3 regions of the Paenibacillus sp. 1SOY10 genome follow, and region 2 is predicted to be linked to each of the others. Evidence: predicted binding sites of a transcription regulator. Region 2 holds the regulator's gene; each other region holds the start of a gene.
What was found. The regulator LexA, encoded in region 2, represses DNA repair genes until DNA is damaged. The targets are predictions, from matches to a motif close to CGAACATATGTTCG.
Positions count from the first base shown of each region.

Region 1: a site for LexA is predicted at 6,390-6,403, ahead of AC1VOR_RS20400 (putative DNA modification/repair radical SAM protein). Genes of this name have one in related genera too.
Region 3: a site for LexA is predicted at 6,465-6,478, ahead of AC1VOR_RS04490 (YhjD family protein). Genes of this name have one in related genera too.

Region 1 is NZ_JBXENK010000012.1:37,383-47,307, reverse strand. It holds gene AC1VOR_RS20425 (ABC transporter ATP-binding protein) at 1-250, opposite strand, end outside; gene AC1VOR_RS20420 (FecCD family ABC transporter permease) at 247-1,296, opposite strand; gene AC1VOR_RS20415 (ABC transporter substrate-binding protein) at 1,293-2,306, opposite strand; cobalamin riboswitch at 2,778-2,990, opposite strand; gene AC1VOR_RS20410 (THUMP domain-containing class I SAM-dependent methyltransferase) at 3,055-4,008, opposite strand; gene AC1VOR_RS20405 (TIGR03915 family putative DNA repair protein) at 4,193-5,047, opposite strand; gene AC1VOR_RS20400 (putative DNA modification/repair radical SAM protein) at 5,032-6,354, opposite strand; gene AC1VOR_RS20395 (RNA polymerase sigma factor) at 6,488-6,964, shown strand; gene AC1VOR_RS20390 (zf-HC2 domain-containing protein) at 6,961-7,290, shown strand; gene AC1VOR_RS20385 (histidine phosphatase family protein) at 7,460-8,200, opposite strand; gene cbiB (adenosylcobinamide-phosphate synthase CbiB) at 8,674-9,630, opposite strand; gene AC1VOR_RS20375 (adenosylcobinamide amidohydrolase) at 9,630-9,925, opposite strand, start outside.
Region 2 is NZ_JBXENK010000001.1:14,744-24,668, forward strand. It holds gene glnA (type I glutamate--ammonia ligase) at 1-970, shown strand, start outside; gene AC1VOR_RS00065 (hypothetical protein) at 1,152-1,307, shown strand; gene lexA (transcriptional repressor LexA) at 1,401-2,027, opposite strand; gene AC1VOR_RS00075 (LysM peptidoglycan-binding domain-containing protein) at 2,220-2,591, shown strand; gene AC1VOR_RS00080 (DUF896 domain-containing protein) at 2,844-3,017, shown strand; gene AC1VOR_RS00085 (hypothetical protein) at 3,031-3,567, shown strand; gene AC1VOR_RS00090 (HAD family hydrolase) at 3,615-4,415, shown strand; gene AC1VOR_RS00095 (FixH family protein) at 4,478-4,882, shown strand; gene AC1VOR_RS00100 (DUF1304 domain-containing protein) at 4,980-5,321, opposite strand; gene metH (methionine synthase) at 5,548-8,985, shown strand; gene rnz (ribonuclease Z) at 9,060-9,925, shown strand, end outside.
Region 3 is NZ_JBXENK010000001.1:977,974-987,898, forward strand. It holds gene AC1VOR_RS04455 (sensor histidine kinase) at 1-196, opposite strand, end outside; gene AC1VOR_RS04460 (response regulator) at 196-1,800, opposite strand; tRNA gene AC1VOR_RS04465 (tRNA-Leu) at 1,975-2,058, opposite strand; gene AC1VOR_RS04470 (carbohydrate ABC transporter permease) at 2,155-3,018, opposite strand; gene AC1VOR_RS04475 (carbohydrate ABC transporter permease) at 3,023-3,955, opposite strand; gene AC1VOR_RS04480 (ABC transporter substrate-binding protein) at 3,975-5,333, opposite strand; gene AC1VOR_RS04485 (AraC family transcriptional regulator) at 5,496-6,386, shown strand; gene AC1VOR_RS04490 (YhjD family protein) at 6,500-6,898, shown strand; gene AC1VOR_RS04495 (hypothetical protein) at 6,961-7,185, opposite strand; gene AC1VOR_RS04500 (hypothetical protein) at 7,306-7,638, opposite strand; gene AC1VOR_RS04505 (xanthine phosphoribosyltransferase) at 7,741-8,313, opposite strand; gene AC1VOR_RS04510 (YkvI family membrane protein) at 8,491-9,537, shown strand; gene AC1VOR_RS04515 (AAA family ATPase) at 9,557-9,925, opposite strand, start outside.

The sequences.
Region 1 (9,925 bases), on a different contig from region 2:
CATCTTGCTGCAATACAGCAATTTTATGCGATAACGCCTTGCGCGAGTATGTCTCCAGCAGCTTTCCATCCAAGCGTATCTCCCCGCCATTTGGCTTCTCTACACCAGAAATCAAGTTCATGAGTGTGGTCTTGCCGCTGCCGTTCGGGCCAATCAGACCCCAGAACTCACCGGACTGCACCTGCCAACTCAGCTTATCCAGTATGTTGTAGCGGCCAAAGGATTTGGATATGTTCGTGATCTCAATCAACGCATCTCCGCCTCCCTTTGCTTCTTCTTGAGGTATAACAAATAACCGAAGAAGGGTGCGCCCACAAAGGCGGTGATAATACCAAGCGGGATCTCGGTAGGGGCAAGCAACGAACGGGCGGCAAGATCACTCCACATCATGAAAATGCCGCCACCAATCGCCGACAACGGAATAATCAAGCGATAATCCGGCCCTGTAATCAAACGAATCATATGAGGAACTACCAGTCCAACAAAGCCAATAACTCCTGATACAGATACGGCTGCCGCCGTCATCAGCGTTGCCACCAGCAGCACCAGCAGCTTGGTCCGCTCTACGGCCATCCCGGAATGAGCGGCTTGACGCTCTCCCAGAGACAGCAAGTTCAAATGCTTGGCTCTACTCCATAAGTATAACGCTCCCAGCAGCAAATATGGGAAAAGGATGGCCGTATACGACCATCCACGCAAGCTTAAGCTGCCCATTGTCCAGTATAAAATTTCGTTGACCGTTTTCTTGGACATGGCCGTCAAAAAAGAGACCACGGCTCCAAGAAAGGCCTGCATAACAACCCCCGAGAGAATCAGGCTTTCGATCGGAATCTTGCCGTTCTCCCGCGCCAGCCACAGGACGATCCACAACGTGATTGATCCGGTGATAAAGGCGACAACCGGAAGTGTGAACACCCCCAGCAAGGAGAACTGCCAGCCAAAGAATATCAGGACGGCTGCCCCGATGGCCGAGCCAGACGATACGCCCAGCGTATAGGGATCAGCCAGGGGATTGCGCAGGACGCCCTGGAACCCAGCCCCGGCAACCGCCAGCGAAGCGCCCACAAGCATGCCGAGTAGCACTCTCGGAAGGCGCACCAGAACGACGATTTGCTCCGATGCCACTTCCCAATCAGGGGTAATCAAGCGGCCAAGCCCCGGAATCCGGTGCAGCAGAATAGCTGCAATCTCTCCAGCAGGCAAATAGACCGAGCCGATTCCGATACAAAGCAGCAGCGTCACTGCGAGCAGCAACAGCCCTATCGTTCCGTATCCGGCCAGTTTGCCACGAATCATGGTTGTACCAAGTCCGGATAGATCGCCTTTGCCACCTCAATAAGTCCTTGCGTAATCCGTGGTCCAGGACGGCTCAGCAAGTTATCTTCCAGACCAAAGACTTGATCTTCCTTGATAGCTTTGATCTGATCCCAACCACCACGGGCTTTAATAATATCAGCCAAAGTTTGATTGTTCTCATAAACCAGGCTCTTTGCGTACAAGATGACGTCCGGATCAGCCTGAATAATGTTCTCTTCATTGATTTCTGACCAGCCCTCAATGTCAGATGCTACATTAAGTCCACCAGCCAGCGAAATCATTTCATCCATAAATTCGCCCTTCCCCACCGTCCATCCCGGGGAAAACTCGATGTATACCTTTTTCTTCTGATCTTCGCTCACGGATTTGACAGCTTCGGTAACCAATTGCAGCTCCTGCTCCATCTTGGCCACTACTTCCGCCGCCTGGGCATGGTGATCAGTAATGGTGCCAATCAATTCAATATGCTCTATTGCGTCCTGAATCGTCTTGGGTTCGGACTGGAATACCTTGATGCCTAAATCACCCAAGCTCTTGACCGTAGCTTCGTTAATGAAGCTGGCGGTAACAACCAGGTCAGGCTGCGCAGCAACGACGGCCTCTACATTGACCTTGGAGGTCCCCATGCGTGGCTTGTCCTTCACGGCTTCCGGATAATCATCCAAATCGGATACGCCAACGATCTGCTCATCCAGTCCCAGTGCAAACAATACTTCGGTATCCGAAGGAGCCAGGGATACGATTTTTTGTGGAGCCGATTCGAAGGTAAATTCCTGACCACTCGAATCCTGTACGGTTAGCGGATATTCCGTATGAGCAACGGCTTGCTCGCTCCCTGCATTTGTACCTGCATTTTGCTCCTGAGCCGCAGGCGTGTTCGTGTTCGTTCCCTGATTCTGGTCTACAGCTGCATTGTTACTGCCGCAGCCTGCCAATACCAACAGCGTAGCCAGCAATAGACTACCCCAAATTTTTTGCCATTTCTTCATGCTTTGACCTCTCCTCTGTGTCTGAATTTCGCCTTATAGAGGTTGTTCCAAAAGTTGTCTTCCCAAGACGAAGCTGTTCAAGGAGTGAATTCGACATCAAATCTTGAATTCAACCGGGCCTAGCCTATGCTTACGTAGCATGTTTCTTGCAGAAACATTTGAGTTGCTCACGTACCCATGCTTCCGAAGTCGTTTTCTGCGAAAACGTGTAGCTCCGCTACTCAGCCCCTAGCTTCATCCAACTCAAGCGTTTTGAAAAAACGCACATCGAAAGCATAAGCTTCGGTCCTGAAAACCTAACTTTTGGATCACGCACTTACAGGCGTCAAAGAAAGCACTCAAAAAGAAAAACCCACTCCAGGTCGGATGGGCTACGTCTACAAAGTCATGCCAGCAAACGGTGGCTTAAGCCACAACAATCGCTATAGGCATGGGTGTCTTGGCAGAACGTTATCCTTTCCTCGAAGGACCGTCATTGAGTTCCCGTGGCAGGTCTCCTGACTTACAGGTGCCGACGATGCTCGCCTTCCCATCTCCCGTCTGACGGTAGACAGTGGCTATTGTGAGCTCGTCCCTGTTTACAGTGGCGGGACCGTGCCAGAGTTGCACCGGCTTCCCTTTTAACCCAAAGCTCACCTGGCGTTACGCCATGGCGGCATCGGGACCTACGGGTACGATTGTACGCTTGCTTAAGGCTTTCTTCTCTATTGGATTATAGGGGAAAAGCAGGATGCTGACAACCTGCATCCTAATGATGAACCAGCCAGATACGACGTGCAAACCTCCCCTTCATAGTCACACAACGATCCCTGATGTGAAGTCCGGCATCCTCAAGCTCTTCCTCCAACGGCTCGGTCGAGACGATAACCGCACGGCGACTAATCCGGCGTATACTGTCCAGCATCTGCCTTCGCTCTGCTAGCGGAAGCACTGAACAAAGATTATATGGTAGATCAACGATGGCCGCCGCATATTCCCCTTCAAGCTCCTTCAAATCCTGGATAGCCACGATGGCGGTATCCTCGTAACCAAAATGACGAAGATTACTTCTGGCCCCGCGTATCGCAACCGGGTTAATATCGCGACCAACGATATCCACGCCCATGGACAAGGCTTCAATCAGGACATTGCCCATGCCGCAGCAAGGATCAATAGCCTTCAGACCTTCTGGATCAGGTAATGCGATATTCACCAATGCCCTGGCGGTAACCGTAGTCAGCCCTGTGGAGTAATTATGTGGTTTATGCTTATGAGCGAGCCACACCGGATCGGCTGCATGGCAAATGCCAAGTGTCCATCCTTCCTCTCTGGCGAGCAAGCCGAAGGTCACATCTGGATTTTTCATGTCAGCTTTCCCCCGTATGCGACCACCGATCTGGCGCTCCGCCTCTCGCTGCTCCTCATAAGTGTATCTTAGCCCACATTTCAGATATACAACCTTGAACGTTGAACCCTCAAGGTACAAATCCCCGACCTGTTCCAAGAGCTCCTCCAGGCTGTCCCTGGCCAACAGCACATCCAGCCGCAAGGAGATGAACGGGCTGCGATTCGGCGCAAGCCGCCGCGCACTTACGATATAAGGCATCTCTGCATTAAAATCACCAAAGAGTGCCCGAAGTTCCATATGGCATAGCTCACGCTCGTTCTCATGGCTGACATACGGATAGATATAAGCTGGCCCCTGTTGTTGGATCAAATTCAAGCTGTACGACTTCCCCTCTGCATCAATGGCTTAGCTTACCACATATGTGAATTCTAGCTGGTATATAAGATTTGTCTGATGTGCAGATTTCTCTATCTCACATACCTGATTAATCCTATTGTATCAGATTTCACTGTAGTACCTGGCAGCCCAAGTGGTTTACTCTTAGCGGAAGATTCCGCGCTTACTTATCTTGTTTTGAACCTTCGGGCAACCGTTTTGATGCACCCGTCTTATACAGAAGATTCGTCTCCTGACTAGCAGACTGCTCTACTTCCTGCATCTCCGTTAATTGCCGCCAGTATCTCTTGGGCATATGTGACATCTGTCCGCGAGGATTCAAGCGTTCCCGTATCGCTACCGTATTGTAGAACTGCTTCCACAAACGACGGTATAGTTGCTCCTCTTCCCCGGCGGCGGGCAAAGTCAACTCATCAAGCTCCATAAGCTCAGTATGCCAAGCTCCCCCTTGTACTGGACGATGCACCAGAGCTTGTCCATGCGTCTTGTCATGAATGAGGAACATTTCCTGACTGTAACGGTCACAGAAATGAGGGGCTAGTAGCGGGAGAACGTAATTCTTTGGCTCAATCACGGAGACAAGCACCTCATCATACACCGAAAAGCGGACAAATCCCGTCAAGGCATGGGTCTCCGTATTTAAATGGCGCACCGCTTTGTTCAACCGATACACCGTATGATCGGTCAGCATCCCCATCACTGCGCTTCCCTTGGCAAAGCCTAATCGCAAGAAGCGGTAAATCAACAAATCCTTCTGCGGGTCACAAGTCAAGAAGCCTCGACGTACCAGCTCTTGAGCTGCGGGGGATATCTTCTGACCAATTCCCTTGTAGACCCTAGCTGCCTTCTCCTCACAGGTCTCGACAAATCGGGTTTGAAACAACGTATATTGCGGGTCAGCATCCGAGCGGAGATCAACTAGCTCCTCCTTCCGTTTAAAGCTATCGAACACGCAGCTAAGCAAGCCGTCAAAGCTGCCATCATAGCCATACGCCGCTTCCGTTAGCCAAGCAGCCATGGTGTTGGTTCCCCTCTCGGTGAGCCTATACCTGCCAGCTCTGTTTCATTAAATAGAGTGAGCTGCTCTACCTTCGGCCGGGGTAGATACATCTCAATCTCCTTGCCGGACAGCAGCGATCTTAAAATAGTGCTCTCGTTCACCTTGAGCCCTTCCAGTCTCCGGCCTGAGCAGGTAATGAAATACTGCGCCCGCTTCAACACCACACCCAGCTTCTTCAATCCGTGAAAATCAAGGCTTCCCGTTCGGCGCGCTGCCATAATTCGCTTGGCACTTCTTACGCCAATGCCAGGTACGCGCAGCAAGGTGTTGTAAGTCGCCCTGTTCACATCCACGGGAAAATGTTCGATATGTCGGATCGCCCAATGGCACTTGGGGTCCATCATCAGGTTGAAGTTCGGCGTGCTCTCGTCAAGCAGTTCCTTGGCTTCAAAACCATAGAAGCGCAGCAGCCAATCTGCCTGATACAAGCGGTGCTCCCGGAGCAACGGGGGCTTGCTGTCGATGGACGGCAACAGGGCATGCTCGGCTACCGGGGTATAAGCAGAATAATAAACCCGTTTCAACTCATATGTTCTATATAACGCCTCGGTCAGCTTCAGAATGCTCAAATCGCTATCCGGGGTCGCTCCAACAATCATCTGTGTGCTTTGTCCTCCAGGTACAAAACGAGGGGCATGACGGTATTTGACCACATCCGTACTATTCTCACGAATACCTTGACGTATAGCCGTCATCGGCCCGAGAATATCCGTCTTATTCTTGTCAGGTGCCAGCCGGAGCAAGCTATCCTGAGAGGGCAACTCAATATTTACACTCATCCGATCTGCCAGCAGGCCAAGCCGGGAGATCAACGCCGGATCAGCGCCCGGAATTGCCTTGACATGTATATATCCACGAAAATGGTAAGTCCTCCGCAACAGCTCCAGCACCCGAATTAACTGCTCTGTAGTATAATCCGGATTTCGCATGATGCCTGAGCTTAGAAACAACCCTTCGATATAGTTACGACGATAGAAGTTCATCGTCAGCTCCGCCAGCTCTTCAGGTGTAAACATGGCCCGCTGTGTATCATTAGATCTGCGGTTAACACAATATTTGCAATCATAAATGCAGCCGTTAGTCAGCAATACCTTCAACAAGGAAATACATCGTCCGTCCGCCGCGAAGCTGTGGCAAATTCCCGAAGCCACCGTATTGCCTGCGGAGCCTCCATTTCCTCCACCCCGTTCCACCCCACTTGAAGAGCATGAGGCATCATATTTGGCCGAATCGGCTAGTATCGTCAGCTTGTCATATACGTCCATTCCCGTTATCCTCCCTTATGTCTGTAATTATATTGCGAACATATGTTCTTGTCAAAGCAATCTAGTATGATGAATTTAAAAAACCTTGAAACGTTTTGGCGAATACCGGGTCTTATAGACAGGAGGTGAGAGAGTGCCGGACTTCGGAGAGATATACGCGGAATACTTTTCTGACGTGTATAAATATGTATTAACCCTGTGCCGGAACGAAGCGGTTGCAGAGGAAATCACTCAAGAGACCTTCTTCAAGGCCATGAAGCAGATTAACCAGTTTAACGGAAGCTGCAAATTGTACGTCTGGCTGTGCCAAATTGCCAAGAACACCTACTTCTCGCTTGCCGATAAACGATCACGTTTGGCTCCGGCCCTGGACCCCGAGTTTCCTGACAGGAACTCGGACCCAGTCAGGGACTTTTCAAATCAGGATATTGCCAGGCAACTGCACCAGCAGCTACATCATCTTAAAGAGCCCTATAAGGAAATCTTTACCTTAAGAGTGTTTGGCGAATTGCCCTTCTTGCAAATTGGTGAGTTGTTTGGGAAGAGCGATAACTGGGCCAGGTTGATTTTTTACAGGGCAAAAAAACAATTACAGGAGGCGATGAAATGAAAGTATCATGCGAGGTCATCCGAGATTTGCTACCCTTGTACCAGGATGGGGTATGCAGCGGGGATAGCAAGGCTCTGATCGAGGAACATCTGGCCAATTGTGCGGAATGCCAAGCTGAGCTACAAGCTATGGCCGGGGAGTTGTCCGGCAATCACGCTGAACGCAATCTGGCTCAGGCCGAAGTCGTCAAGAACATATCTAGGAAATGGAAATCCGGGATGCGAAGATCGTTGTGGAAAGGCATTTTATCTACTGCACTCATTGCTGTTTTCGTTATTCTGTTGCTTTACACTTTCATAGATATTCGGATCGTACCCCAGCCGTAAACCTATGCAAACACAGAGTTTGGCAGCTTGGTGAAGCCGTCTTAATGAACAAGTTAAAAAAGGAGGGCTAGGGCTGTATTGGATTAAGCTCACTGGTTCAGCACCAGACCGGATACCCATTCAACTCGCTCACCATGCTTCTCCCTCCATCCACTTATTCACTACTTTTCTATAGGGCAAGGCTAAGTCGCTGGATGCCTCCGGGTGCCACCCGGGTATCCCAGAAATTTAGCTCTGGCTGGACAAGTGAGCTAAGCTTTGCAATTACCCCACCATGAGTGACTATCAATAGATGTAAGGGGGAATTACTCGTTGGCTCCCGAAATTTGTCCCCTATAGTCGTCGGAGGCTTATCAATGCCATGAACCGGCGTATGGGAAGACAGGCTGTCTGGCGGCAAATGCAAAGGGCGATCTGGTGACAAATCAGGTTCTACTGACCCTTTTGGGGCTGCCTCTTGTCCTGCTGCCGCTCGCACCAGCACCTGCGAGATGGTCATTAGTTCGGCGTATAGGTCCATCACCCTCGCCTCAAAAGCTTGCCAGGATTCTCCCCCCGGCGGGGTCACCATCTGAGGATGATCAATCCATGACCGGTAATTCTCATTATCCTTAAGTTGCTCATACGTGCAGCCTTCCCAATGACCGAAATTCAGTTCCCGCAAGCGGGAGTCGGGCTGCATGATTCCAATTAAATCGGGCCGGGCTGTTGCCAGCGTTTCACGGCAGCGACGTAGATCACTGGCGTAGACTGCCGCGAAATCGACTCCCTTCAGCTCCCGCTTCAGCCCTTCCAGCCCAGCTTTTACTCCAGCTAATAACGGAATATCACTATGCCCCTGATATCGGCGTTCGCGGTTCCAAGCAGTCACCCCATGCCGTACCAGCCACCATTCTACCGTTGCCGCCATCCTCCCGCCTCCTTTTTTTCCTTGCATTGTACACAGTGGGTAATCTCATCGGTTATTGAAAACTAAAACATGTTGAATTATCAAGGGCCTGAAGACTAGTGTGGGACTCCGCTTGCCGATGCTACAACATCCACCCTAGCAAGTCCGCAAAATTCATAATTAACAGGAAATAATAACGCCGATATTAGCATGACATATTCCCTATAAAGTGCGCCTATGGCCTGTCACGCGTTAATTAGCGGGACTGTTTCCCGTTAATTCTAAAATCTCATTGTCTCATTAATGACCCCAGTATCGTTTTACTTCAAAAGCGGGCAACTTGGGGTTGAAGGACCACCGTGACTGCATCCTCCATTCTAGCTAGCCCCCTACCAGCTCTCGAAAGCTTGCTTTGTTCACCACATTTAGCTCATTTTAGCTTCCGTTTGTTTTATTCAGCTTAGTTTATTTTGTTCAGCCCCGTTTGGAGGGCTCTAGCGAATCTCCATGCCCAGCAGCGCCAGCGTTCCCAGAATGACCAGGGCATTTGCCACCCAAAACATCAGCTTGGACGTTTTCTCTACATCCTCTGGCTCAAGCTCTCTCGTCTTGTCGCCCATGTAAGCCCGGAACGAGGTTACGCCATGATAGCTGTTCTCCCCGCCCAGTCGCACGCCCAGTGCACCAGCTACCGCCGCTTCCGGGAAGCCACTGTTCGGGCTGGGATGAGCGGAAGCGTCGCGTCGCACAGCCCGCCAAGCTCCTCGGGCGTCTAGCCGCAGCGCCCCGGCAGCGGCGAACAGAAGCGCTGCGGTGAAGCGAGCTGGAATGTAGTTGGCGATATCGTCCAACCGGGCAGAGGCCCAGCCGAGATCGATGTATTTGTCGTTCTTATAGCCGACCATCGAGTCGAGGGTGTTGACCGCCCGGTAAGCCATCGCCAGCGGAGCGCCGCCCAGCAGGGCGAACAGCAACGGCGACACAACGGCGTCGACGATGTTCTCGGCGACGGTCTCCACGGCGCCGCGCACGGTCTCCGGCGCATCCAGGTGCGCCGTGTCACGGCCGACGATCATCCCGAGCGCGCGGCGGGCCGCAGGCAGGTCACCGCGCAGCAGGTGCCCGGCCACGTCCTGCCCCGCGTCGCGCAAGCCCTTGGCGGCGATCGTCGTCCAGATCAGGGCGGCCTCCACAGCGGCCGCCAGCCACGGGCTGACCTGGGCCAGCAAGCGCAGCAGCGCCCAGGTCACAGCAAAGCTGCCGCCAGCGACCAGCAGCGGCAGCAACACGCCCGCCACGCGGTAGTGGCGGGCAGGGGCGAGGCGGCGGATGGCCGCCTCCAGCGCGGCGATCACCTTGCCCATCCCCACCACAGGGTGGGGGAGCCAGCGCGGATCGCCAAGCAGCCGGTCGAGCAGGTACGCGACCGGCAGCACCCACCACGCCGCCATCACCCGCGCGCTCCCGCTGCGCCCACGCGCAGCGATTCGCTCACGGCGGCGTAGACCAGGCGGCCCACCATGCCGCCCAGGTCCGTAGCGGTGCCTGCATAGGCGTGCAATAGCGGCCATTCGGCCCGCTGACTCACGCCAAGCATGACCGCATCGGTCGTGGTGCCGGTGGCCGGAAGCCCGTTCTCGGCGTCGCATACGCCGAGGTCGCCCAGCGCGGCCGTCTTGGCCTCGGTCGCCGTGATTACGGCGTTGACCATCGCGGACGGCGTCAGCCGTCCATCTACGGCCAGCA
Region 2 (9,925 bases):
GGGATACACGTCGATGAACGTAGGTCCAGAACCTGAGTTCTTCCTGTTCAAGACGGATGAGAAGGGGAACCCAACTACTGAACTTAACGACCAAGGTGGTTATTTCGATTTGGCACCAACCGATTTGGGTGAGAACTGCCGCCGCGAAATCGTATTGACTTTGGAGGAAATGGGCTTTGAAATTGAGGCTTCTCACCATGAGGTAGCTCCAGGCCAGCATGAGATTGACTTCAAATATGCCAGTGCGATCAAAGCGGCTGACCAAATTCAAACCTTCAAATTGGTAGTTAAAACGGTAGCTCGCCATCATGGATTGCATGCGACATTTATGCCTAAGCCGTTGTTTGGCGTGAACGGTTCCGGAATGCACTGTCACCAATCCCTGTTCAGAGATAATGTCAATGCCTTTTATGACGAGAGCGATGAGCTTGGTCTTAGCGAAGAAGCCCGTTATTACATGGCTGGTATCCTGAAGCATGCCCGTGCCATGGCGGCGATTACAAATCCGACGGTCAATTCTTTCAAACGTCTGGTTCCTGGTTATGAAGCCCCTTGCTACGTGGCTTGGTCCTCCAGCAATCGTAGCCCGATGATTCGTATTCCGGCTTCCCGCGGCCTTAGCACTCGCGTTGAGGTTCGTAACCCGGACCCGGCGGCCAACCCGTATCTGGCACTGGCTGTTATGCTCAAAGCAGGGCTTGACGGTATCCGCAAAGAGCTTCCATTGGTTGAACCCGTAGACCGGAACATTTACATCATGTCCGAAGAGGAACGCGTAGAGGAAGGAATTCCTAGCTTGCCATCGGATCTGAAGGAAGCACTTGGCGAAATGCTGCGCAGTGAAGTAGTAAGCGAAGCGCTCGGCGAACATGCTTTGACTCACTTCTACGAGTTGAAGGAAATCGAGTGGGATATCTTCCGTACTCAAGTTCACGCTTGGGAACGCGATCAATATATGACATTGTACTAAAATTGGGAAAAACCCTTGAGGGCCTGGATATGGTCCTCAAGGGTTTTTTGTTCGAGAAGCTATTATTGTAAGGGAAGGTTAAGTTTTAGTGTGTACAGGTAAATTTTTGATTTCTGAAAATACTAAATGTTTACATGATTTATTCAAAGATGGGCAACTTATAGCCAAGGAGGTTGTGGCTATGGCGATAAGTGAATTGAAGAGATACCAACGGCGGCGCTCCAGATTGAAGTTATGGTGGATATCGGAACGCTCTGGCCTGGGATGGAGTACAAGAGGACGTCGAGAAAAAACGGGGTATACGCCCCAGATGCTGGATCTCCGCTGGGATGAATGAATATGGAGAGGACGGCCATAGGATGAGGCTGTATGCGTACTATAACAAATAGGACAAAACGGATAGAGCATCACGTTTTGTCCTATTTGTTATTCAATGCAAATCGCGGAACAATCCGACGACCTTGCCCAGAATTGTAACATGCTTCAACCGCAGTGGTTCCATCGTGGAGTTCTCCGGCTGGAGACGAATGTGGTCCTTCTCTTTATAGAAGGTCTTGACGGTAGCTTCGTCTTCTTCCGTCATAGCTACAACGATCTCTCCGTTGTTAGCCGTTTGCTGCTGGCGGACAATGACGTAATCTCCGCTATGTATGCCTGCTTCGATCATGCTATCGCCGACGACGGAAAGCATAAAGATCTCTGCGCCACCCGCATAATGCTCGGGGAGTGGGAAGTAATCCTCAATATTCTCTGTTGCTGTAATTGGCATCCCGGCGGTGACTTTCCCTACGACGGGAACACGCGCAACGCTATGAGAGAACAGGTTGTAATTCTCCGAGACATCCTGTCCCAGAAGCTCAATGGCCCGAGGCTTCGTCGGATCGCGCCGAATAAAGCCCTTCTTCTCCAACCGGTCCAGATGTCCATGAACGGTTGAACTGGAGGCCAGTCCAACAGCTTCACCGATCTCTCGGACGGAAGGAGGATATCCCTTAGCCCGCACTTCATTTCTTATAAATTCAAGAATAGCCTGCTGACGGCTTGATACCTTTGACATTTTCGGATCAACCCCATTTAGTAACGTTTGGAAAAATTATAACATAGAACTTCCGTTCGTACAAACATTAGTTCTAACATGGGATGAAAATAAAAAAAAGAACAAATGTTCGCAATAAACTATTGAATCAAACAAACGTTCGTGATATAGTCGAATTATGAAATGAGAACATTTGTTTGGGGGTATGAGTTTATGTTGAAATATAGTTCCTATCAAAGCATCTATGAGCAGCCTTCCTTCCGTCGTCCCGTCGTCGAGCGAATTTTACATAAGAGCACCTGGCCTAAGCGCCGATTCTTCCAGATGATTACTTTACTGGTCATTTTGGTTGTCACTTGCACCGGTGTCGTAACAGCGTTAGCCGCTTCATCGGATGATAAGTTAGCAGAGACTGAGCTTGCCCAAGTGATTGTTATGTCGGGAGACACGCTATGGGAGATCGCTGTAGAACATAAACCTGCTAATCAGGATACGCGAATCTATGTAGAGAAGTTGAAGCAGATCAACGGACTGGGGACCAGTAGAATTCAAGCGGGAGATGTTCTTCTGCTGCCTGCCCGATAAGGCCATTGGTATTATTCAGAAGGTAAGTCAGATAGTATGGAACAAAATGGATTCTGGCAGGGATATACATCTGGAGTATACATCTATAGTTAGGAGCTTGTAGGAGAGAGTCCTGGTGGTGAACCTGGGCGCCTTGACAAGCTCTTTTTCTCATGTCAAAGTAGGAATTAATGCCCTATATAATATCAAAGTACCTAGTGTATTTTGAACGTTGCAAGGGAAATACCGCAAACAAACAAGCAGGAGGAATTTATGGATATTGATGCTTTGGTACAACGAATCAATGAACTGGCTCGCAAGCATAAAACGGAAGGACTGACGCAGGACGAGGTGTTGGAAAGGGCCCAACTTCGGGAAACCTACCTGCAGAACGTGCGCAAGAACTTTCGGCAGCAGCTTGATTCCATTGAGATTGTAGATAAATAGGGAGGAAACGTAGATGGCTTCGTTTGACCGCAAAGTAGAGCGGAATCGAGTGAAAATGAGTAAGAAAGGAAAGGGGCCGAATGTAGGACGTGGACAAAGCAATCCAGGTTCCCGAAGCTCTTTGGGAGCAAATGGGGATGGGGATGTCTTCAAGGGGCGCAACATTATTTTACCTGTTGTGTTGTTCTTGTTAGCCTTGATGTACGCTACAGTGGGTCTGATGAGTGGACCCGAACAAGTAAGCTCATTCTTGTATTGGACGACCATCATTTTGTACATGGTGCTTGCCGTTGCCCTTTATCTTCGCAAGCCGTATCTGCGAATTAACAAGAGCTGGCTGTATACGTCGAAATTCAACCGTGACAAAATGCTGGACGCAGGGAACATTAATAAAATCAAGGTTAGCGCAAACAAAATTGTAATCGAACCGAAGACGCGTGAGCCTAAATGGGTATTTTACCGGAATCGTAACCGGTTTGACGTTGAAGCGATGGCCGCACGGCTGGAGTTATACGCTAATACGCATCATGTCAAGCTTGAGAGAGAATAGTCTTCTATATATAAGGTTTACAGGACCGAGAGGGTGACAAGGAACAGATGACGATCAAAGCGGTTTGTTTTGACTTGGATGACACATTGCTTTGGGATGACCGCAGTGTGAAGGAGGCCTTCGCGGCAACCTGTGAAAATGCGGTGAAGAAGGCCGGCGCAGGCTTTCACGCCGAGCAGCTTGAAGAAGCTGTTCGACGTGAGGCGAGAGGGTTGTATGAATCCTATGAGACCTACCCGTTCACGACCATGATTGGAATCAACCCGTTTGAGGGATTATGGGCTACATTCTCTGCTGGTGAACAACCGGAGTTTCGTCAGTTGGAGCAACTGGCTCCCGTGTACCGCAAAGAGTCATGGAGAAGAGGACTGCTGGCCCTTGGGGTTGAGGATGAGGAGCTGGCGGCGGAACTGGCAGAACAGTTTGGGCGTGAGCGTCGCTCCCGTCCTCACATTTATGAAGAAACCTTTGAGGTGCTTAAGGAGTTACAAGGGAAGGTTAAGCTGCTGCTGTTGACAAATGGTTGTCCAGCACTCCAGCAGGAGAAGCTTGACGGGGTGCCGGAGCTGGCGCCTTATTTCGATGAGATCCTGATTTCTGGCAGCTTTGGGAAGGGGAAGCCCGACCCATCTATTTTTCAGCATGCCATGGAATTGTTGGACATTAAGCCAAGTGAAGGGCTTATGGTCGGAGACAAGCTGACGACGGATATCAAGGGATCTCTCAGTGTTGGCATGACCGCAGTTTGGGTGAACCGCGAGCATAAATCACGCAATGATGAGATTGTACCTAATTATGAAATTGCCCGTTTAACGGAGCTATACGATATTATCGCCGGGCTAAAATAACAGATCAACTTCAAGATACCGCACCTGAAAAGCATAGGCGATCGTAGAGAGGGGAATCGTTCATGAAGAGAAGCGGGTGGTTACTGGCCGCTTTTATCCTGACGCTGACTTTACTTGGCGGTTGTGCGCGTACGGAATCAACGGCCATGGAGAATTTCTCTCTGGCACCGATCAAGGTTCAACTCGAAGTAACCCCTGATCCTGTACAAATTGGGGAGACGGTGACCTTCACGGCTACGGTTACCCATCAAGAGCAAAAGGTAGACGATGCCGACGAGGTGACTTTTGAATTCTGGCGTGAAGATGATACTGAAGGGGAGCACGGTCAAGTTACCGTAACCTCTGCTGGGAATGGCACTTATGTGCTGGAGCAATCGTTTGATGGGCCGGGTACCTACAAAGTAATCTCTCATGTGACAGCTCGGGATCAACACTCAATGCCTTCGAAGTCATTTACGGTCCAATAATTTAAATAATCCTAATAAATAAACGGCGGTGCAGGATAAAATGATCCTGCACCGCCGTTGTTGTTTGACTACCTGGCTACTTTGGCTGAGCCGATAATTAGGAGAAGATCGCCAGCAGCAAGGCAATCAACGCCGGTGCTCCTTGCTTCAGAATAATGGACCGTGAAGCTGTAGCCCCGCCATATAGCGCAGCAATCACGATACATACAAGAAAGAAGATTTGAATCTGGGTGGCGAACTGTGCATGAGGATGAAGCAGCCCCCAGATGAGCCCAGCAGCAAGAAAGCCATTATAGAGTCCTTGGTTGGCAGCTAATGGCTTGGTGGCGTGGGCAAGTTCCGGTGTGGTGCCGAAAGTCTTCATTGTACGTGGACTGGTCCAGAGGAACATTTCCATAATAAGAATATAAATATGCTCGATGGCTACAAGGGCCACCATAATGATGCTGATCAATCAAATCACCTGGCTTTCTTATGGTTCAGTTCAATGGTAGAGCATGTGCTATTACATTATAGTAGGTTGGGCGCAAAACGCAAAGCCAACACGAATGAGCAGACCGGAGCAGAGCACATGAATTCTCCCGAAGTGATGAGGCCGGACCTCTTTTCTTCAACGCTTCATTCTGTTAAACTAAATCTTAACGTTTTACGGGAGGGACATGATCATGAGTAAACCAAGCCTGCTTGAGAGAATAAAAGAAAGAATTTTAATCCTTGATGGTGCGATGGGCACTATGATTCAGCAGGAAAACCTGGCTCCTGCCGATTTCGGTGGAGAAGACCTGGATGGTTGCAATGAAATGCTCGTGCTCACCCGTCCGGACATTATACGGGGAATTCACGAGAAGTACCTGGCGGCTGGAGCCGACTTGATTGAGACTAATACGTTTGGCGCGGCATCTGTCGTGCTGGCTGAATACGATATATCGGATAGGGCCCGCGAAATTAATCTGGCAGCCGCCAAGCTGGCGATTGAAGCTGCAGAAAAGTATAGCACACCGGAGCATCCACGTTATGTGGTAGGGATTTTGGGACCCACAACCAAGACTTTGTCTGTTACCGGTGGAGTTACCTTTGATGGCTTGACGGACAGCTACGAGGAGCAGGTTATTGCTCTGATCGAAGCCGGGGTAGATGCGCTTATGCTGGAGACCTCGCAGGACACACTTAATGTGAAGGCGGGGAGTATCGCGATTACGCGGGCTTTTGCCAAGACGGGGATCACTCTGCCGCTCATGATATCGGGCACAATTGAGCCGATGGGCACAACGCTGGCCGGACAAAATATTGAGGCCTTTTATATTTCGCTGGAGCATCTGAAGCCGATTTCCATTGGCCTCAATTGCGCGACCGGACCGGAATTTATGCGCGATCATATCCGTACATTGTCCAGTATTGCTAAAGCTGCGGTAAGCTGTCATCCTAATGCGGGGCTTCCCGACGAGAACGGACATTATCATGAATCACCGGATTCGCTTGCTCGCAAAATGTCGGCTTTTGCCGAATCCGGTTGGTTGAACATTGCCGGCGGCTGCTGCGGAACAACCCCGGCTCATATCGAAGCTCTGGCTAGAACGCTTGGTGAATATCGTCCGCGTGAGTTGGACGGAGATCATTTACCGGCCTTGTCGGGCATCGAGCCCGTATACATTGAATCGGCCAATCGTCCTTACCTTGTCGGTGAGAGAACGAATGTTCTGGGATCAAGGAAATTCAAACGCCTGATTGTGGAAGGCAAATATGAAGAAGCCTCTGAAATTGCCCGTGCCCAGGTCAAAAATGGTGCTCAGGTCGTTGATGTCTGCGTGCAAGACCCGGATCGTGATGAGGCGGAGGATATTGAGAAATTCCTCGAACTTGTGGTCAAGAAGGTTAAGGTACCGCTGATGATCGACACTACCGATCCGAAGGTGCTTGATTTAGCCTTGCAATATTGCCAGGGCAAATCGATCATTAACTCCATTAACCTGGAGGACGGTGAGGAGAAGTTCGAGCAGGTAACGCCGATTCTTCATAAATATGGCGGTGCCGTCGTTGTCGGGACGATTGATGAGCGTGGACAAGCCATTACTCGGGAGGACAAGCTTGAGGTAGCCAAGCGCTCTCATGATCTGCTGGTTCATAAATATGGACTAAACGCGGAGGATTTGATTTTTGACCCGCTTGTTTTCCCGGTGGGGACAGGAGACGAGCAATATATCGGATCTGCCAGGGAGACGATTGAAGGCATCCGCCTCATTAAGGAAGCCATGCCCCAAGTGCATACCGTGCTGGGTGTCAGCAACGTATCGTTTGGCTTGCCGGAGGCGGGTCGTGAGGTGTTGAACTCGGTATTTCTGTACGAGTGCACGAAGGCCGGGCTGGATTACGCTATTGTGAATACGGAGAAATTGGAGCGTTATGCCAGGATCTCTGAGGAAGAACGCCGCTTGGCGGAGGAACTGATCTATAACACCAACGACGAGACGCTGGCTGCCTTTGTCGCGGCTTTCCGTAACAAGAAAGTGGAGAAGGTTGAAAAGGCTGTGAACTTGACGTTGGAAGAACGTCTGGCCTCCTATGTGGTCGAGGGCACCAAGGAAGGGCTTATTCCTGATTTGCAGGAGGCGCTGAACCGCTACACTGCGCTAGAGGTCATTAACGGCCCTTTGATGGCCGGGATGGAAGAAGTTGGCCGTCTATTCAACAATAACGAATTGATCGTAGCGGAGGTCTTGCAAAGCGCCGAGGTGATGAAGGCTTCGGTTGCTTACCTGGAACCATTTATGGAGAAGAACGAAAGCAGTGTAAAAGGGAAAATACTGCTGGCAACGGTGAAGGGCGATGTGCATGATATCGGCAAGAATCTGGTGGAGATCATCTTGTCCAATAATGGTTACCATATTGTGAATTTGGGTATAAAAGTACCACCGGAGCGCATTATTGAAGCTTACCGGGAAGAGAAGGCGGATGCTATTGGCCTTTCCGGATTGCTGGTGAAATCGGCTCAGCAAATGATTACGACTGCGCAGGATTTGCGCAATGCCGGCATCGATGTGCCTATCATGGTGGGAGGCGCAGCCCTGACACGCAAATTTACCAAGACGCGAATCCGTCCGGAATATAACGGGATGGTTGTGTATGCCAAGGATGCGATGGACGGTCTGGATCTGGCTAACAAGCTGATGGATCCGGCTGCCCGTGAGAAAATGCGTCTGGATATGGAAGCGGAGAAGGAAGCGGATAGCGTCGTGGCTGTTGCCAAGCCACTGCCTGTATTAACCCGCGTTGAGCGATCCAAGATTTCAGCGGATGGTCCTGTATATCTTCCGCCCGATCTAGATCGGCACGTCCTGCGGGAATATCCTATTGGTCATATTACCCCTTACATTAATATGCAAATGCTGCTGGGGCACCATCTTGGCTTACGGGGGTCTGTGGAGCAACTGCTGGCCACAGCAGATGCAAAGGCGGTGCAGCTTAAGGAAACGGTGGATCAGATTTTGCTGGAGGCCATGATGGACGGTATCGTACGCACACAAGCGATGTATCGTTTCTTCCCGGCGCAGTCATCTGGTAATGATATTCTTATTTACGATCCGGCGGATACCAGTAAAGTGCTGAAGAAATTCAGCTTCCCCCGGCAAAAGGCGGAGCCGTTCTTATGTTTGGCGGATTTCCTGAAGCCGGTGGATAGCGGTGTGATGGATTATGTGGGCTTTCTGGTCGTTACGGCAGGTCAGGGCATACGTGAGTTGTCGGAGAAGTGGAAGGAGCAGGGAGAATATCTGCGCTCCCACGTACTGCAAGCCGTTGCCTTGGAGGTTGCCGAGGCGCTCGCAGAACGGGTCCATCATATGATGCGCGATACCTGGGGATTCCCCGACCCGGCAACCATGACGATGAAGCAGCGCCATGGGGCACGTTATCAAGGCATCCGCGTATCCTTTGGTTATCCGGCATGTCCGGATCTGGAGGATCAAGGACCGCTATTTGAATTAATGCAGCCGCAGGATATTGGCATTACGTTAACTGAGGGCTTTATGATGGAGCCGGAGGCCTCGGTCTCGGCCATGGTGTTTGCTCATCCAGAGGCTCAATACTTTAATGTAGAGAAAGCTTAAGTATACTTTTTGGAAACCCTCCGCAACTCGGAGGGTTTCAGCGGTTTAATTTATCAAGCGGAAGGACGATCGGCATGGAACTTTACTTTTTGGGGACTAATGCAGGTGTTCCGTCGTTAGAGCGGAATGTGACCTCAGTGGCTTTACGCCTGCTTGAAGAAAGACGTTCCCTCTGGCTGTTCGATTGCGGCGAAGGCACGCAGCATCAAATTTTGCGCTCCCCGCTCAAACTGAGCAGACTGGAGCGTATCTTTATTACTCATTTGCACGGTGACCATTTATTCGGCTTGCCCGGGTTGATCTCCAGCCGTGCTTATCAAGGCGGAGATACGCCGCTGGTCATATACGGGCCAAAGGGTTTGAAGAAATTCGTAGAAACAGTGCTTGCCCTAAGTGAATCCCGAATTAGCTACAAGCTGGATATCGTGGAGCATGACGGGGGCGTTATCTTCGAGGATGATACCTTTCGGGTGGAGTCGGCTTTGCTGGAGCATCGCATCGATAGCTATGGCTACCGGGTTATTGAGAAGGATTTGCCGGGTAAGTTGGATGCGGCTGTATTGGCTCGGCACGGAGTTCGCCCAGGTCCCTTATATGGACAACTGAAGAAGGGGGAGAGCATTACAACTCCCGATGGCTATGTCTTGCAAGCTCGAGATGTACTTGGAGCACCCAAGGCAGGACGGATCGTCACAATTCTTGGAGACACCCGTCCTTGCACAGCCGTAGAGGAACTTGCACAAAACGCGGATATGCTTGTTCACGAGTCCACTTTTTTGCAGGAGCTTGCGGAGACGGCCCATGAGTATCATCATAGTACGGCTTATCAAGCGGCGCTTGCGGCTAAGGAGGCCGGTGCCAAGGGGTTGCTGCTCACTCATTTCAGCTCCCGCTACAAATCCGATGATCAGTTGCTTCGTTTGCAGCAAGAAGCAGAGGG
Region 3 (9,925 bases), 960 kb from region 2:
TAAAAGTCGAATTCAAATTATAGCTCATATAGGTTACCATCTGCTGCAAATTCCCGGTCGTATACCGCTCTACATATTTCGTAAATGTATTGACGGAGAAGAGGCTTAAGGTGAACAGAGGAATTAACCCTACCAGAATAAAGGAGCCTGCAAATTTGACAAAAATACTATTGAATTTCTTCCTGCGGAACCCCATCATTCTGCCCCCTGTTCCGCCCTGGCGGACTGCCGGTATTCTTGGGGCAGCTTGCCGTACAGCTTCTTAAACATATCACTGAAATGTCTGGCGTTGTTATATCCAACTGCTTCGGCAATCTCATAAATCATCAGATCCGTGGTGAGCAGAAGTCCGATAGCGTGCTTCATCCGCTCCTCCGTCAGAACTTGCTTGAAATTCTTCCCTGTATGCTTCTTGAAGAAGCTACTGAAATAATATGGATTCATATAGATCATGGCGGCTATGGATTCTAAAGTGATATTCTCGGCGTAATGCTCCTCCATATACGCCTTCACTTTTGATAATTCAGCCACCTCCTTGTTGGCCAGCTTACTACTTATTTGCTCGAACATGTGATGAATCATAGTCATGAGTTCATCCATGGCACTCGTGAAGGTAGCATGACCCGTCAGCCTCTCCAGAAGGGAATCTTCTGCCCCCCGAGAGAATCGGGAATGGACGCCAAACTGCGTAAGCTCCTGCTCCAGTCTCAGCACTGTATTGTACATACTAGTGACGGCTAGTGACTTGTTCCCTTTGGCTTGACTAATCACCCCCATCCGAAGGCTGTCGGTCACCTCCTCAAGCAGCTTCTTATTCTGAGAACACAACGCCTTAATGATCTCTTCCTGTAATTCCGATAACACGGGCACTCCATCCGCTGTAGCTTCCTGTTCCATCTCTTCCGCGTTGATAATTTGATTGAGTCCAGTAAAATATTTGGTTTGCAGCGCTTTCAAGGCACTTCGATAAGATACATCCGCAAGCTCAATCCCGGACACGGCTTGCCCGACTCCTGCCGATAACTTCAGCTTGAGTAATGAGGTAATTTGTTCATGCAAGTTCCCGATGAGCCGTCTCGGTTCTTCGGGGTGTTCGAACTGAACCAGGATACCATAACGTCCATCCTTCACAAACATCAGACAGTTATTACAGCTATCGAGTGTTTCTTTCATAATATTATTCAGCGCAAAATGGACCAGCTTCCGTTCACGTTCTGCCCAGTGGGATTCTCCGCCTATTTCATCATCAATTTCTATGAGACAGATGCTCGTATAGCGACTTAGGGTGAACGCTCCCATGCGGATGAGTTCGTTGGCCGCTCGTTGATTTCCGTCCATCAGACTATCCAGGTATTCACTGATCGTTACCGTGCGATGCTTACGCTCATAATGATCAAGCCTTTCCTTGGTACGCTCTTCTTCGTTCTCCTCACGAATCATATCCACTGCCCGTCTTAAGACCGACTCCAAATGGGGCTTGCTCACCGGCTTGACCAGATAGTCCAGCGCCCCGTATTGTACAGCTTGCTGGGCGTATGCAAATTCCTGATAAGCGCTTATAAATATAACTTTTATCGGGCGCCCTTGCTCGTGAAGCTCCTTGATAATATCAATTCCGCTCAGGCCTGGCATACTGATATCACTGATAATCAGATCTGGCCTGCATTCCGGTATCAGCTCTCTTAACTCATGCCCGTCTTGAGCTTCACCCACAATGTTCAGCCCCAGCTCATCCCAGGGAATAAGTTTTTTCAATCCACGCAATATAACCGGTTCGTCATCCGCCAATAACACCCTCATGTATATGCCCCCCTTGCTTCAGCCACGATCTCATCATCTCATTTTACAGTCCTGCTAACCTTACAGTAACACAGGGCTTAGCAAAGCTTGATATCATTTTTTTAAGGAATAAGTCTGTTTTTTTCATAAAAAAAAGCTCCTGAATCCCACAAAAGGAATCCAGGAGCTTTGTAATGCGGTCGAGAGGACTCGAACCTCCACGGGGGTTAGCCCACACGGACCTGAACCGTGCGCGTCTGCCAATTCCGCCACGACCGCATATTTCGTTGTCGCCATCATCAAGAAATGCGGCAACGAAATATACATTACCATAAATTTCAGGAAAGTACAACTAGAGATTAACTTTAAGGCGCATCACCCTTTTACCCCGCCAACCGTCAGACCCTCAATGAAATACCGCTGGAAGAACAGAAATAGCAACAGAATAGGCAATATCGCCAGCACAGCCCCCGAGATTAGCGCTTCGTAATTATTCCCTAGCGGCGTCACGAAGGAAGCCAGCCCGATAGGAAGCGTAAATTGCTCCGTCGTTCGTAGTACAATTAACGGCCACAGAAAGTTGTTCCAGCTATTCATGGCCTGCAGGATCGTAATAGCACCAAACGCTGGAGCCATCAGGGGCACCATAATACGAAAATAAATGCCATACTCCGAGCAGCCATCCATTCTCCCTGCATCCATGAAATCCTTCGGTAGCCCCAGGACAAATTGACGGAAGAAGAAAATCGGCAAGGGAGCAACCACGAAGGGCAAAATCACTCCCCAGACCGTGTTGATCAGCTTGAGTGTGATGGTCAGCTTGTACAGTGGCAACAGAATGATCTCTACGGGAATCATCATGACGACCAGCGCCAGCGTGAAGATCAGCATCCGCCCTTTGAACCGATACATGCCAAGTCCATAGCCGACCATAGAGGATAACAAGAGACTGAGCAAGGTGAATAGCAACGTAATGATGAGACTGTTCTTATACCAGCCGAAATAGTTCGCTGCGGCCCCTTCACCCATGAAGATCGTTTTATAGTTATCCAGACTCATCAGAGGGACATCCAGCCGTACATTCAGGCCATATCTGAACAGCTCGGTCGCCGGCTTGAGCGAAGCCAGGAATAACGCATAGAGCGGAAAGAGCATCAAGATCGCGAGCAGGACAAAGAGCAGCAGCATCGCTAGGGAAGAGGCGTTGATTCGGCGTTTTTTACTAGCCCATAACCGCATATGCCTACTCCTCCTTCCTGAACATGCCGGTCAAGGCCAATTGCACCATGCTGACGATGAGGGTAATGGCTAACAGGGTCAGGCCAATGGCGGAGCCGAAGCCAAGATTAAAATACTGAAAACCTTGCTGATAAATATAACCAACCATCGTCAACCCGATATTTTGAGGAGATGGCTTCCCTGCCCAGAGCATATAGCTCTCGGTAAACATGGCATAGCCGCCATAGATTGTAATCGTCACTACATAAATGGTGATGGGTTTCAGCATGGGAATCGTGATGCTCCATAGTCTTCTCAGCTTACCCGCTCCGTCAATCTGGGCCGCCTCAACCAATTCACCGGGAATGCTCTGCAAGGCTGAGAGAAAATATAGCACATTGATGCCCAGCCACCGCCAGCCAGCTAACACGACCAACGCCACCATCCCCAAGCTGGAGCTATACAGCCATTTCTGGCTAGGAAGGCCAAACCAATGGAGTATTGTGTTTAATAGCGCTCCATCCAATTCTCCAAAGATCAATCGAAAGATGACGCCTGCTACCACGACCGAGGTCAAGGCCGGGATAAACAGTGTGGATCTGAAAAAATGACTGAACACCATTCTCTTGGAATTTAAAAGCACGGCCAGCAGCATGGGGACAGGAATGAGCAGCAGCAACGTCCACAAAGTATATCGGCTGCTGTTGTATAATGCCGCCCCGAAGTCCTCATTCCATAAAGCCCGGTAATTGTCCAGCCCTACAAATGATACCTCTCCGGGCAGCACCTCCTGAAAGCTCATCACCCCGGCACTAACTAGCGGATAGGCAAAAAACAGCACAAACGACAGAAGGAACGGAAATACAAATACGTAAGGGGCAATTTTCTGTGAATTGCCCCATTTTTTACGCGGCTCCTTCCGTATCTTCCCCGGATCCAGCTCTCTTTCTAGCTGCATGATTAGCCTCCTGCTCCCACTATTTCAAGCTGCTCTGAACATCCTTCAACACCTGAGCCGGCTCCTTCATGTTAATGAAGATTTCTGGCATCGCTTTGTTGCGAACGGCATCAAATACTTCCGGTGATCGCTCACGAATATGCACCGGTGCAATTTCATCCTTCACGCTAAGCAGTGTATCGAAGATATCATCCCCGAAATAATCCGTAAATTTGTTAGATTCCTTCATAGCTGGATCGCTCCATACATCGGTCCGAATTGGATCGAATCCAAGCTGCTTCCATACTTGCAAGTTGCCTTCTTTGGACAACTTGGCGTAGGTCAGGAACTCCTTCATCAGCTCCGGATTTTTGGCCTGATTGGTAATAGAGGTGGCCGTGCCGCCCATGCCTGCCGAACGATTGCCACCTTCCTCCCAGGCGGGCATCGGACGAATCATGATTTTGCCTGACAGGTCAGGGATATGATCGGTGAAGCGGTTCATGAACCAGAAGGGCATGAAGACGGAAGCCGCGCTCCCGGAATTCATATAACCGAAATATTCTTCTGTATCATGGCCAGCCCCGGGAGCTACCGCAGCGACTCCTTCCTTCACCAGCTTCTGAAAGAACTCCATCGTTTTGACATTAACCGGGGTATCAATCGTGACATTCCCATCGGCATCGACCTGATCGGAACCCTGCTGGCTGATCGCTGGCCACCAGGACCAGTTCCCATTGCCTTCAAACGTAATCATCGGCTTGCCCGTGCTTGCAAGCACTTGCTTCCCTGCACTCTCAAAATCAGCCCACGTTGCGATATCATCCGGATTAACTCCGGCTGCATCCAGAATCTCCTTGTTGTAATACATCACCGTGGCTCCAACATGATAGTCGATCCCATAATACGTATCCTCTTTGCTATAAATCTCCACTCTCGATTTAACAATATTACCTAGCTCAGGCTCGACGATGTCGTTCAGAGAAACAAGCTGTGGCGTGCCTTTCATAAAGTTCGGGAACTTGCTCTGCTCGATATCCACGAGATCCGGTGCTCCCACGCCCGACTGCAAGGCAACCAGAAGCTTGGTATGCATATCATCATAGGGAATCGTCGTCGCTTCAAGCTCGATGGCCTTATCAGGGTAAGCCTTATTCCAACTGTCCGCCATACTTTCATAGAACCGTTGATGCGCATCCACAAACGTCCAGAAGACTACCTTCTGTGCTTCGCCACCCGTGGCAGTACCATTGCCATCTGTCTTCGCGACGTTGCCTTCATTTTGCTTCGGCTCCGTCCCCGCCGAGGATGGATTATCTGTATTTGCTCCTCCGCAGCCGCTGAGCCCCATGACCATGATCAGCATCAACACCATTGCACCCATCAAAGCCTTCTTCATCAAGTTCTCCTCCTTGACTTCTAAATGCCGCGTTCGCCCCAATTATATTTTCTCAACATTGGAGTAAGCGCTTTAATTACATTAAAGCATGTTGTATTCTAATAAAAAACGGAGGTTTACAACCTGATTTTTAATAATCTCAACCTGCTTGGAGGGTAACCCGTGAACTCATCCATCTTGCATTTCATTTCTCCGCCCATTCCCTATTTCGTGGATTGCGGTCATGCTTCTTACGATGAAGGTGACCACCATATTAACCGCAACTGTATCGGCGTGTTCGACCTGATTGTTGTGATTAAGGGCATGCTTCCAGTGGCGGAGGACGGTCAGTGCTGGGAGGTGCATGAAGGGGAATTTCTGATCCTGCGTCCCGATGGACATCATTATGGCGCCGCTCCCTGCCAGGAGGAGACAAAGATCATCTGGATTCATTTCCAGACCTATGGCAGTTGGAACGAGTGTCTTTCGATGGATGATTGTCTGGAAGGGCAAGCCCAATTGATTGAAAATCATAAACAGAAAGCCTTCGTCAATCATGCGGATGTCTGCTCGATCTTCCTTCCCAAGCACAGGATAATCGCTCCCAAGGCCATGGAGGTACTCGACCTGTTCTTCGCCCAGGAGCATGAACCGCAATCCTTGCGTAACTGGAACAGGCAGGCCTCCTTTCAACGCTTCCTCCAGCATCTCGACCGTGATCTGGCCTCCCCTTCCGATGCCACGGCCATTCAATTAGCCGAACAAATCGAGCTCTTCATCCGCCACAATTACACCCGTAACATTACGAACTCCCTACTTAGAGATGAACTGAACTATCACCCGAATTATTTAGCCAAAAGTATGCTCAAGGCCTATGGAATGACACCTATCGCTTATTTGCAAAATTACCGAATCGAGCAGGCCAAGCGGTTACTGCTACAGACCTCCTGGTCCGTTGCCCGCATCGCTGACGAGGTTGGCTTCCACCATGTCTCCCACTTCTCCTCCTGCTTCTCGCGGAAGGAGGGGTTATCTCCAACCGGCTTCCGCAGCAAATTTATTCGGGAGCGTTAACCACGTTCGCAAGCCGCCCCATCCAGCTTATTCCATAAGCCATCCCCTTGATAAATACATCGAAACAGGAGTATGATAAGAACATAAGTTCGTATATTAAGGGGTGTTGATGCATGGCCGTTCCTGGTCTCAACGAAGATGATTTGGCCTTGATCAAGAGTGCGCTGCTGCTGGAATGCTTGCAACGCATATTTCAGCGGGATGCACGGGTTCTGGAGCAAAGTGGGGTACTCAAGAGTCCTGGCGTCTATGTTGATTTTATTCGGCACGGCGAGAGCCGGGCATCCGTTGTACTGGCGGAAATCCACGGTCAATTCCGGCAACGGAACATCGAGATTTACCGAATTAGCCAGGATGAGCACGGTATTCGGGCGGAATATCGTTGCCGGGGCTTCCATGGCAAGATGAACATCTTCTGGTCCGCGCTTCAGCAGGAGGTATCCGAGCGTATGCGCGCTTACCTGAGCGGCAGCGGGGAAGTCCCTGCCGGGTCCAGAGCCAAGCGCACATAGCGAAGGGAGCCTCCCTATCGGAGACTCCCTACTCACTTCGGCATAATTCTGCTTACGCCGATTTATTCGTTCAGACCTTCCAGAGAAGCCCGCGGCTCCCGGGAAGGCTGGTAAATATAATTACGATCCAGCTTGACTACGTTGCGGTTCGGTCTGCGAATCAGCACATGAGTATCATCCCAGGCTACGACTACGCCCCGAATATCATTACTCTCGATACCATCACGCACCACCCGCACCTTCTCGCCGGACAATCGATACTGATCCAACTGCTCGTCCGAAATCATGGAAAGTGACCTCCCAACTATCCAATCAAAAGACTCCGATGGTCAGACCAGGCGGAGTCTTTCTATACTGCATATTTACCACACTAGCGTTACTTACTTGTTGAACTTGCACTTGCACTTTTAACGCGAAGCATGTTCCTTACTATCATTAGTCTCAAACCAGAAATCAAGCACCTTGGCCGACATCACTCGTTGCTCCAGATACCCCACCTGTTGCGGACTGAACTCTTCCTTCCAGGGTACATCAAGCTCTTGGCACAGCCCTGCTATCGTTAATAATTCCGACCATGCGACATAGCGTTTGTACCAAAAAAACTGGGGATGTTCAAGCATATAGGGATAAAGGTCATCAAACTCCGTATGTTTACAATCCAGAGCACGTTCAAACGTAATCTTTGCCTCGGACAATTTCGTCAGAAAAAACGCTGCATCTACCGATAATTCTTTCCCCATTCTTTAAGCCTCCTCTCCCTAGTAATCCCCATTATAGCGAAAAAACGAAGGCCTGCAAAGGATTAACCGTAAATTGGCGGTTTTTCCTTTACTCCCTGTTGCTCAATCGGCAAACGTAATTTGTCCGCCCTCCAGCGAAGCAATCCGCGCCAAAGTCTCCAATCGAATTCCCTGATCCCGAATCGCCTGGGCTCCGGATTGAAAACATTTCTCCACAATAATGCCTGCTCCCACCAACTCGGCGCCAGCACGGCTAATAATCTTGATCAGCCCTCGTGCAGCATCGCCGTTGGCGATGATATCGTCGATGAACAGCACCTTGTCCGTGTCCGCAATGAATTCTCGTGACACCAGAATATCCGTAACGATCCCCTTCGTGAACGAAGGGACCCGCTCGCATAGCATGTCTGCCTCTGCCAGCAGCGTCTTCTTGCGCCGGGCAAAGACCAGTGGCACACCCAATTCATAAGCCGTTGCAAATGCCACGGCAATCCCTGACGACTCCACCGTTATAACTCGGGTAACGCCGCTGCCCGCAAAACGCTTGGCAAACTCTTTGCCCATTTGCATCGTAAGCTCAGGGTCTACCTGGTGATTGATTAATCCGTCCAATTTCAGTACCTGGTCCGAAACAATGACGCCTTGCTGGGCGATCTTTTGTTTTAATAACTCCATACCTTTTCCTCCAAAGATCATTTTTCTATAGCGAAAGCTCAGGCAAGTCAGAGTCCCTAAGCTTACTTCCTGCCGGACGGCTGGCTTGTTCAGCTATCGCTACAGGTTTTAAGTCATGTCCCGTTCCTGGACAACATACCTTGTACTATATATAGCACAAGAGCCGGGGGGAAAACCATGAAAAATACCGTGAAAATTTTGCAAATTGCCTTCACTTATATTGGCACCGTCGTTGGAGCAGGCTTTGCGACGGGACAAGAGATCCTGCAATTTTTCACCCTATACGGCAAATGGGGAGTATTGACCATCATGCTCTCAACGATCCTGTTCATCTGGTTGGGTACGAAAATGATGCTGCTCGCCCGCGACATCAAGGCCGTATCCTACGAGGACTTGAACCGCAAGCTGTTTGGCGAACGCATCGGCAGGACACTGAGCCTGTTCACTCTTATTGTCCTGATCGGCGTCAACAGCGTAATGCTGGCCGGGGCCGGCTCCGTCTTCATGGAGCATTTGGGACTTCATTATCAGACAGGCCTGTGGATTACACTAATCTGCACCTACTTGCTGCTGGGCAGAGGCATCCAGGGAGTCCTTCAGCTTAATTCCGTCGTGGTGCCGATGATGTTGCTCCTATCCCTGGCCATTATCTTCAATACAGCCGGATCACCGGGAGCAACTCGGTTTCTGACGCTGGACACCGATAGTACCATGGTAGCGGCCTGGGCCGCACCACTCATGTATTCGGCCTTCAACCTGTCGATGGCCCAGGCGGTGCTTGTTCCCATCGGTAGCCACACCGAGAACCGCCGGGTCATTGTCCTTGGCGGGGCGCTCGGAGGGGCGGGTGTCGGCTTTATGCTGATGGCGGGCCATTTTGCCTTATCGGCTTATATGCCAGGAATCGTCCAATACGAAATTCCTATGGGCAGCATTGCACAGCAGCTTGGAACCACCATTCAGCTTATTTATGTGCTGCTGATTTTCATGGAAATATTCAGTACCTTTGTGGCCGATGTATACGGCGTCACCCTGCAATTACAGCAACGCATCAAAGTTCCTCCCATGCTGATCTCCGTGACTATTTTATGCATCTGCTATATGACCAGCCAGTTTGGCTTCACTTCCCTGCTCACCGTACTGTATCCCGTCTTCGGTCTATTCAGCCTGTTCTGGGCGCTGATGCTTGGCCTGTACCGGAGAAGAGAGCCCTCACGGTCCTGACTGAAATGACTTATTATCCTTATAACCTGACGATGTGCGCCGTGGGCATTATCGCCTGAACTCGCCCCACTACATGCTCATGACAGGTCATCATGACAATCTGCTGGCGTTCGGACACCCCCTGCAGCACAGACAGTGCCCCTTCCAACCTGACGGCATCAAAGTTAACGAACAGGTCATCCAGTAACAGCGGCAAGCTGCTCCGCCCGGCTACCGCTCCGGATAAAGCCAGCCGCATGGCCAAATACAACTGCTCGGCCGTTCCCCGGCTTAACAAGGCACTATCCAGCGGCCCATGTACACGATGCTCAGCCATAAGTTCCTGGCTACCTATCTTCATAAATATCTTCTTATACACCCCGTCTGTCATCTGGGCGAAAAATTCTGA